One region of the Aquipseudomonas campi genome, then DNA from elsewhere that is predicted to be linked to it. Evidence: predicted binding sites of a transcription regulator. Region 1 holds the regulator's gene; each other region holds the start of a gene.
The links. The regulator FliA, encoded in region 1, starts transcription of late flagellar genes. The targets are predictions, from matches to a motif close to CTAAAGTTTNNNNNNNNNNNGCCGNTAA.
Positions count from the first base shown of each region.

Region 1 (3,070 bases):
CCTGCCAGCCAACGATCCGGCTCTGCGCATGCAGCTGGAAAGCCTCGCAGGGCGCGGCGTGAATGCCAAAAATTACCTGGTGCTGGCCGCCACCAGCCAGAGCCAAGTGCTCAAGGCGGCCTACCATAGTTATAAGCGCTGCGGTCTGTCCGGTTGCATCCTGAGTAAACTGGATGAAGCCACCAGCCTTGGCGAAGTTTTAGGGCTGGCTATCAGCCAGCATCTACCGGTAGCCTATCTGACTGATGGGCCGAAGATTCCGGACGATGTGCAGGTGCCGCGCAGCCACCAGTTGGTGAGTCGCGCCGTCAGCCTGCAAACCACGGAAGATCCGAGCGAAGAAGCCATGGCAGATGTATTCGCCGGTCTGTACCACAATCCGGCCAGGCGGGCGGGTTAGGGCAGGCAGTAGCGGTCAAGGCGATCTAGTGTTGAGGAAAGGTCGGTGTAGTTGCCCGATCAGCCCAGTCCAGGCAAGACAAGGTGTGTAGAAAACATGGGTAGTTTGCATCCCGTACAGGTGATTGCAGTGACCGGCGGCAAAGGTGGCGTCGGCAAGACCAACGTGTCGGTGAATCTGTCACTGGCGCTGGCCGATCTCGGCCGTCGGGTCATGCTGATGGACGCCGACCTCGGCCTGGCCAACGTCGATGTGCTGCTTGGCCTCACGGCCAAGCGCACCCTGGCCGACGTGATATCCGGCGAGTGCGACCTCAAGGACGTACTAATCCCGGGGCCCGGCGGCATTCGTGTGGTGCCGGCCGCTTCCGGCACGCAGAGCATGGTGCAACTGACGCCCATGCAGCATGCCGGCCTGATCCAGGCCTTCAGCGACATCAGCGACAACCTCGACGTGCTGGTGATCGATACCGCTGCCGGCATCGGTGATGGCGTGGTCAGCTTCGTTCGCGCCGCCCAGGAAGTGATAGTCGTGGTCTGCGATGAACCGACCTCGATCACCGACGCCTATGCCCTGATCAAGCTGCTCAACCGCGATTACGGCATGAGTCGGTTCCGTGTTCTGGCCAATATGGCCCACAGCCCGCAGGAAGGTCGCAACCTCTTTGCTAAGCTGACTAAAGTGACTGACCGTTTCCTCGATGTGGCCCTGCAATACGTGGGTGCCGTGCCGTACGACGAGTCAGTCCGCAAGGCCGTGCAGAAGCAGCGCGCGGTCTATGAAGCTTTCCCGCGCTCGAAGTGCGCACTGGCGTTCAAGGCGATCGCCCAGAAAGTCGACACGTGGCCCTTACCGGCCAACCCGCGCGGCCATCTGGAGTTTTTCGTCGAACGTTTGGTGCAGCAACCGATCGCGGGAACGGCGGTATGACAGCAGCAGCCAGTGGACTCCGTATGTACAACAAGGCGCAGGCGCAGGATTCCCAGCACCAGCTGATTGAGCGCTACGGGCCGCTGGTCAAGCGTATTGCCTACCATCTGCTGGCACGGCTACCGGCCAGTGTTCAGGTGGATGATCTGATCCAGGCCGGCATGATCGGCCTGCTCGAAGCCTCGAAGAAATATGACGGAGGCAAGGGCGCCAGTTTCGAAACCTACGCCGGTATCCGCATCCGTGGCGCCATGCTCGACGAGGTGCGCAAGGGCGACTGGGCACCGCGCTCGGTACACCGCAACACCCGCATGGTCAGCGACGCAATCAGAAAGATTGAAGCCCGCACGGGTCGAGACGCTAAAGATCAAGAGGTTGCGGCCGAACTCCAATTGAGTCTCGAGGATTACTACGGCATTCTTGGCGACACTTTGGGCAGCCGCCTGTTCAGTTTCGACGACCTGATGCAGGACGGTGAACATGGCGGCATGCATGAAGACACCGGGAGCACCCAGACCGAACCCCTGCATGAGCTGGAAGACGAGCGCTTCCAGTCGGCGCTGGCTGAAGCCATCGCCAACTTGCCGGAGCGCGAACGCCTGGTTTTGGCGCTGTACTACGACGAAGAACTGAATCTCAAGGAAATCGGTGAGGTCCTGGGAGTCAGTGAGTCCCGTGTCAGTCAACTGCACAGCCAGTGCGCCGCACGTTTGCGTGCGCGTCTGGGTGAGTGGCGGGCCAGCTGAAGGGCTACCGGTTTCATGATTGCGGCGTCTCCGGGGGCCGGTGACGTTTAAGACTGTACGGAGGTCGACTTGGACAAGAACATGAAAATCCTCATCGTTGATGACTTCTCGACGATGCGACGGATCATCAAGAACCTCTTGCGTGATTTGGGATTTACCAATACCGCCGAGGCGGATGACGGGGTGACCGCATTGCCGATGCTGCAGAGTGGCAGCTTCGACTTTCTGGTGACCGACTGGAACATGCCCGGCATGACCGGCATCGACCTGTTGCGCGCGGTGCGTGCCGACGATCGCCTGAAAACCCTGCCGGTGCTGATGGTGACGGCCGAGGCCAAGCGTGACCAGATCATCGAGGCCGCGCAGGCCGGGGTGAATGGCTACGTGGTCAAGCCGTTCACGGCTCAGGTGCTGAAGGAGAAGATCGAAAAGATCTTCGAGCGGGTTAATGGCTGATGTTCGCCACGAGGGCGCTATGGCACACGATGACTCCCTGGGCGAGCTTGAATCGACCCTGAAGATGCATGCAACGCAACTTGTCGACAGCCTGGAAAAAGGCCGTTTTGGCGAAGCCGTACAACTCATTCACGAACTCAACCAGACCCGCGACCGTGGCCTGTATCAGGAAGTTGGCCGGCTGACGCGGGAATTGCACAACGCCATCGTCAATTTTCAGATCGATCCCGGTAATCCCCACGCTCAGGAAATCTCGCAGATCAGTGATGCTACTGAACGGCTCTCCTATGTAGTGACGATGACCGAGAAAGCGGCCAACCGCACCATGGATCTGGTCGAGCAGAGCGCGCCGCTGGTCAATGGCCTGGGTGACGAGGCGCAGAGTCTCAGCGCCGACTGGGGCAAGTTCATGCGCCGCGAGCTGGGCGCCGATGCCTTCCGCGAGTTGGCTAAACGTATCGAACTGTTCCTCGCTCACAGCGAGCGTGACAGCCAGAAGCTCTCCGGTTACCTGAACGACATTTTGCTGGCGCAGGAC
Region 1 is NZ_CP053697.2:1,989,380-1,992,449, forward strand. It holds gene flhF (flagellar biosynthesis GTPase FlhF) at 1-400, shown strand, start outside; gene fleN (flagellar synthesis regulator FleN) at 497-1,330, shown strand; gene fliA (RNA polymerase sigma factor FliA) at 1,327-2,076, shown strand; gene HNE05_RS09210 (chemotaxis response regulator CheY) at 2,158-2,532, shown strand; gene HNE05_RS09215 (protein phosphatase CheZ) at 2,552-3,070, shown strand, end outside.

Region 2 (3,070 bases), 1.0 Mb from region 1:
CAGGCGCTGGCTCAGCTCCTGATCAAGGAAGCCGAGGACCGCATCGTTGAGCACATAGGTCTTGTCGATGCCGGCGGTCATCTGGTCGAAGAAGTCCTGCCAGGGCGCATCCAGGGTATCCGCCATGAGGATGCTGTCTTCCAGACGGGTGCCCGCCTCGGTCAGGGCATTGCGACTGGCCTCCGCCAGGCTGGTCAGGCTTTTTTGCGCCTGGGCGTTGCCCTGCAAGGCGTTCTGGATTTTGAAGCCGTATTCGGCATGCAGCTTTTCCAGCTCCAGCAGCATCTCATCGAGCTTGGTGCTGTCGGAAGAGCCGAGGATGCCCTGGCCGAGGGAGTAGGACCCCAGCGCGCGGCCCTTGCTCAAGGCCTTGGTCACCGGCGGGGTGACGCTGGTCATCAGCTCACTCATCTGCCGTACGGTCAGTTCACTGTCCTGGCTGAGCCCGGACTGGCTGGCCACGAACTTGATGAATACTTCCGCGTTATCCAGGGCCTTGACCACCAGACCGGCCTTGCTGCGCTGCGAGGATTCCTGTTTGACGGCGTCGAGGGCAGCCTTGATGCTATCGCGCTGGGCGTTGAATTCCTCGACCTTCTGCGCATTGCTGCTGCTCGGTTGCAGGCCGTCCAGCGTGCTGTTGATGCTGGTTTCCAGTGCGCGAATCTGCGCGACCAGCTTTTCCGATTCACCGGACTGGCCGAGGACGGCATTGATCTCCAACAGGTCGTTCAGACGCTCCAGTTCCTGGCGCATCTTCAGGCTCTGCTTGAGCAATTCGAGGCTCTGCAACTCCGTGCGGGTATCGACGAACTCGTGGTAGGAGTCGCGCACCAGATAGAAGTTGGTCACCGACATGGGCAGGAAGAAAAGCACACTGATCAGGCTGAACTTCATGCCGAAGCTCATGCGGTTCATCAGCGCAATGGCGGGATACAACACGCTATTCACTAAACGTCTCCTGTTGCCATTATTGTTGTATGCCGGTGGGGAGCAGACCGGCAAATGGAACGGCAAGGTACTGGTACAACTGAATCGTAGAAGCTGTTCATGACTTGAGGGGAACAATCGCTTGTGTGCGAGGCAGTCAGCACACAACAGAGCGAGAACAGTTCAAGCCAGGGGCTGTCACTCAGGCAAGCGCACTTCCCTAGGCATGCTGTATACCGGATATCGACCTCAACCTCTGTAACTTAAGGTTAAGAATGCGCGCACAGTTTCGCTTCGGCATTGATCTGGGTGGCACCAAGACAGAAATTATCGCCCTGGAAGGCTCAGACGAGCGGTTACGCCGCCGCCTGCCAACCCCGCAGGGCGATTACGCCGCCTGCCTGCAGACCATCGCGCAACTGGTCCGCCAAGCTGAGCATGACCTGGGCGGTATCGGCAGCGTCGGCATTGGCATCCCCGGTACGCGCTCGCCGGATCATGGGCGGATCAAGAACGCCAACTCGGTGTGCCTGATTGGCCAGGATCTGCAGGGCGACCTGGAGCAGCTGCTGCAACGCCCGATACGCCTGGCCAACGATGCCGACTGTTTTGCCCTGTCGGAAGCCAGCGATGGCGCGGGAGCCGGGGCCGACAGCGTATTCGGCGTGATCCTTGGCACAGGGGTGGGGGGCGGTGTCGTGATCCATGGCCGCCTGCTCGCGGGGCCGAACGCCATTGCCGGCGAATGGGGGCATAACGCACTGCCCTGGCGCGACCAGGTCGATGGCCCGGCCAGACGCTGCTACTGCGGCCTGGATGACTGCATCGAGACCTTTCTCAGCGGTCCCGGCTGGGCCGCCCGCAGCAACCTGGGCCTGACTGCCGAGCAGCTGGCCATTGCCGCGCTGGCGGGCGAGCCCGCGGCGCAACAAGCGTTACAGCACTATTGCGAGCACCTGGCGCGCAGCCTGGCCTCGTTGATCAACATCCTCGACCCACAGGTGATCGTGCTCGGCGGCGGCCTGTCGAACATCCAGGCACTGTATGAACAGGTGCCACCGCTGCTGGTTCGCCATGTGTTCTCCGACCAGGTCAACACCCGCCTGCTGCCGGCCCGCCATGGCGACTCCAGCGGCGTGCGCGGCGCCGCCTGGCTGTGGTCGTAAGAACCTATTTACGATCTTTTGGACTAGAGCCAGACAAGGCGCAACGACCAAAGGGAGTAACAGCCGAAAGGCTGGCCCGCAGGGTGAGCGTCAGCGAATCAAACAGCCGAGGAAGCGGAGTTTACGAGCTGTAAATGAGCATGACTCGTTTCACTCGCCCTTCGGGTCGCGCTGAAGCGCGTTAGCCGCAAGCGACTTTCCGAGGCTGTTTTTAACGCCGTATGGCCGACGGCCAGGAGATCGTAAACAGGTTCTAGGGCGTTACAGCAACAGAATCCATACGGCAAACGCGGCGTACCAGAAGATCGCTGCACGTACCAGCAGCTGCCACAGCTCATCCAGGCTGTTGACTCCCGGCTCACCCGCCTGCGGCTCAGGTAACTCGCTGGCAGCGCGCCCGGCATTGACCAGCAACTGCTGCGCCGCCAGCTCCCAGCTCAGCAGATCATGCAACACGGCGCGGCTGACCGCGGCAAAGTTGCCGACCAGGGCAAAGCTGGCGGCCAGCACCCGCACCGGCAGCCAGTCCAGGGCATGCCGCAACTGCCCGGCACGCTCGGCCAGATCAGCCTGGGTCGCGTGTTCGGCCGTCAGCGCCAGCAGCCGGTAAGCCAGCGGCACCAGCGGACCAAGCAGCGCGTACCAGAAGATCACTGCGAAAAAACCCTGGTAGGCCTGCCACAGCTCATAACCCTGTACGCGCAGCAGCAGCTCGGCCTCGCTGTCGGCCTCCAGCCCAAGATCGCGCTCGGCCACATGCAGCGCAGCCTGATCATCACCCCGCCGCCACGCATCACGGAACGGCCCCAGCGCAGCCAGCACATCGCCACGCCCCAGGCTGTAGACCAGCACCAGCAGATGCACGGGCAGCGCCAGCCAGCCATAGGCCACCGGCTGAAGAATCAGTAGCAAACCGCCGAGCACCAGCAGCGGCAGCACCACCAGCACAGCCAGGGCAATCCAGGGCGCGCCCT
Region 2 is NZ_CP053697.2:968,582-971,651, reverse strand. It holds gene HNE05_RS04425 (methyl-accepting chemotaxis protein) at 1-951, opposite strand, end outside; gene HNE05_RS04420 (ROK family protein) at 1,206-2,096, shown strand; gene ampE (regulatory signaling modulator protein AmpE) at 2,358-3,070, opposite strand, start outside.
Region 2: the regulator FliA is predicted to act here: its motif matches at 1,171-1,198, upstream of HNE05_RS04425 (methyl-accepting chemotaxis protein).

Region 3 (3,070 bases), 490 kb from region 1:
GCTGCTCGATGTCAGCAAGGCGCAGGACTTGCCCGCGGCGCTGCGCCAGGTCGAGGGCTGGGTGGGTCAGCAGGGGCTGGCGGCGCTGGTCAACAACGCCGGTATCGCCTCGCCCTGCGGTCCGCTGCTGTTGCAGCCGCTGGCGGAGATCCGCGGCCTGTTCGAGGTCAATCTGTTTGGGCTGCTGGCGGTGATCCAGGCCTTTGCTCCCTTGCTCGGCGCCTATGCGGGCAGTGAGCGGGCGGGGCGGTTAATCAACCTCGGCTCGATGTCGGGCCGGGTGGCCACGCCGCTGACCGGCAGTTATGCGGCCAGCAAGCATGCCCTGGAGGCGGTCAGCGATGTGCTGCGGGTAGAGCTGGCCATCTACGGCATCGACGTGGTGCTGATCGAGCCCGGGCCGATTCGCACGGCGATCTGGGACAAGGCGCCGGATTACCACTGCTACCAGGGCACTGATTACCAGGCCGGTATGGCCGCCCTGGGCACGATGATGGCGGCGAATGCCGAGCGGGGCGCCGCGCCGGCGCTGGTCAGCCAGGCCATTTTGCGCGCCATCGAAGCGCCGCGGCCGAAGGCGCGCTATCCCCTGCATCCGTTGTGGCACCTGGCGCGCTGGTTGCCGACCCGCCTGCTGGATCGCTTGATGGCCAGGCGCGTCGGCTTATCGGCCAGGCGACCTTCCGCCTAGTCGGCTCAGCTGTGCTTGCGCGGGACGATATTGTGCTCGCTGCGCCAGGTGGCTGGCGGCATGCCGAACTGCGAGATGAACCAGCGGGTGAAGGAACTCGGCAGCGAGTAGCCGAGCATGTCGGCGATGCGCGCCAGCGAGTAGCCGGGGTTTTCCATGTAGCGGATCACCAGCTCGCGGCGCACGCTGTTGATCAGCTCGCTGAAGGTGATGCCGCCTTCCTCCTCCAGGCGCCGTTGCAGGGTGCGCACGTTCATGCCCTGGGCCTGGGCGATCTGTTCGATGGTGGCCCGCCCCATGGGCAGCAGCAGGTAGATGGCCTTGCGCACATCCAGTGCCAGTGAGTGCTCGCTGGCATCCTGCAGCGAGTCCAGGTAGCGCTGTGCATGGCGGGCCATGGCGGCGTTGGCCAGCGGGTTGGTGGTATCCAGGTTGGCCGAAGAGCAGACAATGCCGTTGAACTCGCTGCCGAACTCCAGCTGACAGCCAAATATGCGTCGATGTACCGACAGATCCGCAGGGGCCTCGTGGGTGAAATTGATGCTGATCGGGTGCCAGTGTGCGCCGAGCAGGGCCGCGCAGAAGCGGTGCATCACGCCGATAGCCAGTTCGATGGCCTGGCGACTGTGGGTGGGGTATTCGCTAACCACTTCCTCGCGAATGATCACCGCCTTGCCGGCGTCCTCAATATGAATGGCCAGCGAATCGTTGAGCAGGTGGCGGTATTGCACGATCACCTGCAAGGCATCACGCAGGCTGTGCTGGTGGCTGAGCAGCAGGCTGACTTCGCCGAAGTCGGACAGCTGACGCAGTTCGGCCATGCGCAGACCGAGGGTCTCGCAAGCGCTTTCGCGGGCGGAGTCTTCCATCAGGCGGATGGCCGCTTCTACCGGAATGCGCTGCTCGGGGTCGTTGAGTACGGACTGGCTCAGGCCGGCTTTGGACATCAGGGCATGGGTGTTCAGGCCGTACTGGCGAGCAACTTCGAGGTAGTTGGTCAAAACGGCGGAACGGGCTTGGGCAGTCATGATGGGGCGCTCTCGGGGCGGCTCTTGGTTGGCCGCGTGGCTTGGACAGGCGGTTAGCTTATAAAGCCTTAGTCATGAAATGAAAAGTGCCTGGCGGCTAAAGCTAAGCGGGGAGCGGGGGGCATTTTTACAATCCAGTGCACTTCGCTGGGTCAAGGCGCCCGGCGGCAACCTCCAAGCCTCACGGCCTGTGGGGAACACAGACGTCCTGTCGCGGCTGTCGCGGACTCGCTCCGTGAGTATGGCAGCGAAGTGCGGTCCCGGTAGGCAGTCGCGCGGTATCGCGCAGGAGTAACGATGCGAATCAACATGCCACTCAGTGGTCGCGAGACCCGCTTTCCCGCCAATCAACGCCTGATCTCCAGCACCGATGCCAAGGGCCTGATCACCTCCTGCAATGACGAGTTCGTCGCCGTCAGTGGTTTCAGCCGTGAGCAGTTGCTGGGCAGCCCGCACAACCTGGTGCGTCACCCGGAGATGCCGGCGCAGGTCTTCGCGCAGATGTGGGAGTACCTCAAGGCCGGCAAGAGCTGGATGGGGATCGTCAAGAACCGCTGCCACAATGGCGACCACTACTGGGTCAACGCCTATGTCACGCCGATTCTCGAGCAGGGCCGGGTGGTGGGCTATGAGTCGGTGCGGGTCAAACCGGATGCCGATCAGGTGCGCCGCGCCAGTGCCCTGTACAGCCGCCTGAACCAGGGGCGTGCGGCGAGTTCGCTGGGCGAACGGCTCGGCGTGTTGGCGCGCTTCCTGTTGCTGCCGTTGCTCGGTGCGCTGCTGGGGCCCTGGTTGTTTATCGAGGGCTATGCCGGCCTCGGGATTGCCTTGGTGATCCTGCTGTCGCTGGGCCAGACCATCGCCACCATGGGCTTCGTCAAACGGGCCCTGCTGCGGGTGGCCCTGGCGGCGCCCAAGGCCTTTGCCAGCGAATTGGTGGCGCGCACCTACACCGACGATACGGGCGCGGTGTCGCGCCTGCAGCTGGCGCTGCTCAGCGAGGGCGCGCGGATCCGTACGGCGCTCGGCTTGCTCGGTGATTACGCCACGCGCACGGCCAGCCAGGCTTCGCAGAACGGCCAGCTGGTGCACCAGGCTGAGCTGGCGCTGCAGGCGCAGCGGGTCGAGACCGACATGGCGGCTACCGCCATGCAGCAGATGGCGGCCTCGATCAACCAGGTTGCCGTGCATGTGCAGCAAACGGCCGCGGAGGCGCGTCAGGTCAACCAGCTGTCGCTCGACGGCACCCGCCAGGCCCAGCAGAGCCGCAAGGTGGTGGAGAAACTGGCGCACACGGTGGATGACATCAGCACCTCGGTGGCCGGGCTGGCCGGCGAGGCGCAGTCGATCC
Region 3 is NZ_CP053697.2:2,477,331-2,480,400, reverse strand. It holds gene HNE05_RS11550 (SDR family oxidoreductase) at 1-691, shown strand, start outside; gene HNE05_RS11545 (AraC family transcriptional regulator) at 697-1,719, opposite strand; gene HNE05_RS11540 (methyl-accepting chemotaxis protein) at 2,017-3,070, shown strand, end outside.
Region 3: the regulator FliA is predicted to act here: its motif matches at 1,817-1,844, upstream of HNE05_RS11540 (methyl-accepting chemotaxis protein).

Region 4 (3,070 bases), 1.8 Mb from region 1:
GCTGTCGGTGCAGCCTTCGGAAATCAGCACCGCCCCCAGATCGATATTGGCTTGCAGCATCTTCATGGCCGAATGGTTGGCCTGCTTGAGGCCGATCAGGCCATGTTCGCTGCAAAAAGCCTTCAACTGACCCTGGGCGACGGCAGCATCCTCGAAGATCAACACCTTGCTGACGAGCTGTTTCTCAAAACCGATCATACGAGCGCGACCCTCTGCAATAGAAAACGGGGCTTTTAAAAGAGTTCCAGCTCTCCTGAGCTGTCGGCGGCGCTATCCATCTCGCTGGCATAATCCTGATACGGCAGCAGGGTAAAATCGCCTTCGTCGCGGGCAATGACCAGCGCGCTGGCAGCGAATAGCGAGGAGGCGCCGCTAGCTGACTGAGCGCGCACATGCACACAGTGCGCAAGCTTGATGTGGTCGAAATTGAGGCTGGCGCTCTCCAGGAAGTTCGGCGTGGACATCCCCAGCGGCGGGCAGCTGCCCTGCAAGTGACGCTTGAACGTACCGCAGAAGCTGTTGCTCATTTCCATCAGGTAGTCGGTGTACACCGACTCCTCGAGGTCTTCGAGCTTGGTGGCGGTCGCCTCTGCCACGAAGGTGCGATTGGCCGCATCCATGGAATGATGCAGCAGGCACATGATCTTGAACTTGAACGAGGAAATGGTCAGGACTATGCAGTGCTCATGGCGCAGCTCATCCAGCGTCTCGACCTTGCTGGTGACCCAGGGCACGGAGGGCGCGCAGGCCTTCAGGGTTTGCTCCAACGCCACCTGCAGCAACTTGTACAGCGTCGCATCGAGCTCGTAATTGGCTGTGCGCATGGCTTAGTTGGCACCTTCCAGGGTCTGCCCGAGGCTGCTGATCCGGCTCTGCACGCCATGAATGGCGGTGACGATCATATTGCCGCCGGCCTGCACATCCTGAAACGCCAGGGTGGCGATCAGGGCGTTCTTGTTCAGGTTGGTGCGGTAGTCTTCGTTAAGCGTTTCGGCGCTGGTCGAGAGCTTGCGCACCTCGTCGGCAACCACCGCAAAGCCACGCCCGGACTCACCCGCGCGTGCCGCCTCGATAGCCGCATTGAGCGACAGAATGGCGATCTGGCCGACGATGCCCTTAAAGTCGCCGATCTGTTTCTGCATGATCTTGTTGTGCACCATGATGCCGTTCATGCCTTCATGCCAGCGATCGATGGTCGCGGTGATATCCAGCAACTCCTGCACCGCGGTTTCAATTTGCACCATCTTGCCGGCCATCTCTTGCAGGATGACCTGGCGCGCGCCCCGCATCTGACCGATTTCCTGCTCCAGCGCCTGGCGGGTGTGCTCGGACTCCTGCTGCAGGGCATAGAGCTCCTGCTGGGCCTGCTGCTGGCTCTGCGCCAGGGTTTGCCGGAGTGCATCGAGTTCTTCGCGGCTCTGCTGCTGATGCTGCTCGAGCACCTCAGGCAGCAGCATGTTGCGGCGTTGCGCTTCGCTGTCGGCCAGGGCCTGCTGCAAGGTTTCCAGCGCCCGCGCATGCTTGGCCCGCAGCAACCAGAAGCCGACGCCAGCGACCAGCAATAGCAAAACCAGGGTGATCACACCGAACGGGGAACTCTCCCCCGTGACGCTGGAGCCGGTAACGGCAAGGGTGCCAACCATGTTGTTCAATGGCTGGAGGCAGAAGCAGGGAGCGCTGAGCGACAACGACATAGATGATCTCGACAAATGCATTCAGTCACGTTCGGCGCAAGAAACCGCCGACCACCCCAGCCTGACATCGCCCCTGTACCACCTGTGTCCTGCACCCTGAACACTTGTTCAACGCGCTTGTCGCAACGGGGTCTGGCTGGCACCTCTACCGTTAGATATCTGCTCTTGGCAGACAAACTTGAACGGTGACATGTCGTGACGCCAAAACTGGCGCCAAAAATCTTTTATCCGAGCCTATCCCTTGGCACAGGCAAAAGCCATGAGCAAAATGGCAATCTGCCAGCATTTCTACTCGATTATTCGATCACTCCGCCACTCACAACCATGCCCGCGAGGGGCCGCTCGTCGGCTTATGCCGGCTAAGACAGCCCCAGCTGTTCGCAGGCATGGGCGGCTGCGGGACAGAGTATGGCAAGGGATGCCGAGATGTGCAGCGGCACGGGAGTCTGCCCACACGCATCTCCAGAGCTTAGATCCGAGCGCAGCGCTCGGCGGTATCCAGGAGCAAGGCGGGGCCATGGCCCTTTTTCACCTACGCTCCCTGTGCAGGCCTGACAAACGCTTGCCACGACGACCTCTTCAACGGAGACCTAGCAAGCCTCAGCTAGAGCACCGCGCGCCCACCGTTTGCTGTACCTGAGGCGCAGTGTTGATCGTCGCCTGCACTGCGCAGTCAACCTCAAGGACGAGAGCGAGCGGCCCAGCCTGGAAAGTGCTGCAAACAGCGCCCGCCGACCTTCTGCGGGGCAAGCCGAGTTAAATCAAACGTTTGCTTGGATTGCGCTTTCCAGTTGCATTAGGCAGGATCAAGTCTGACCACTGGCACAGCATCTGCATTGCCAGCCACGCCACTCCACAAAAGCCGAGGCCCGCTATGCGCATCGTCCAAGCCACCCTGGAGCACCTGGACCTGCTGACCCCGTTGTTCATCAAGTACCGTGAGTTCTATGGCGAGCTGCCGCTGCCGGACTCGTCGCGCAAGTTCCTGGAGAACCGTCTCACCCGCAAGGAGTCGGTGATCTACCTGGCCCTGGCCGACGACGAGGACAGGGCGCTTGGCTACTGCCAGCTGTTCCCCAGCTTCTCCTCGCTGTCGCTCAAGCGCGTGTGGATCCTCAACGACATCTTCGTCGCCGAGGACGCCCGCCGCATGCTGGTCGCCGACCGCCTGCTGCAGACAGCCAAGCAGATGGCCAAGAGCACCAACGCCGTGCGCATGCGTGTCGCCTCCAGCGTCAACTTCGATACTGCGCACAAGACCTACCAGTCGATCGGTTTTCGCGAAGACACCGAGTTCAAGAACTTCGTCCTGCCCCTCGACGAAGACTGAGCCGCACAGCCCCCAGCGCAAGGCTGGGGGCCGCTTCACTCAGCGC
Region 4 is NZ_CP053697.2:3,761,254-3,764,323, forward strand. It holds gene HNE05_RS17400 (chemotaxis protein CheX) at 1-198, opposite strand, end outside; gene HNE05_RS17405 (hypothetical protein) at 234-824, opposite strand; gene HNE05_RS17410 (methyl-accepting chemotaxis protein) at 828-1,643, opposite strand; gene HNE05_RS17415 (GNAT family N-acetyltransferase) at 2,569-3,024, shown strand; gene HNE05_RS17420 (serine/threonine-protein kinase) at 3,064-3,070, opposite strand, start outside.
Region 4: the regulator FliA is predicted to act here: its motif matches at 1,850-1,877, upstream of HNE05_RS17410 (methyl-accepting chemotaxis protein).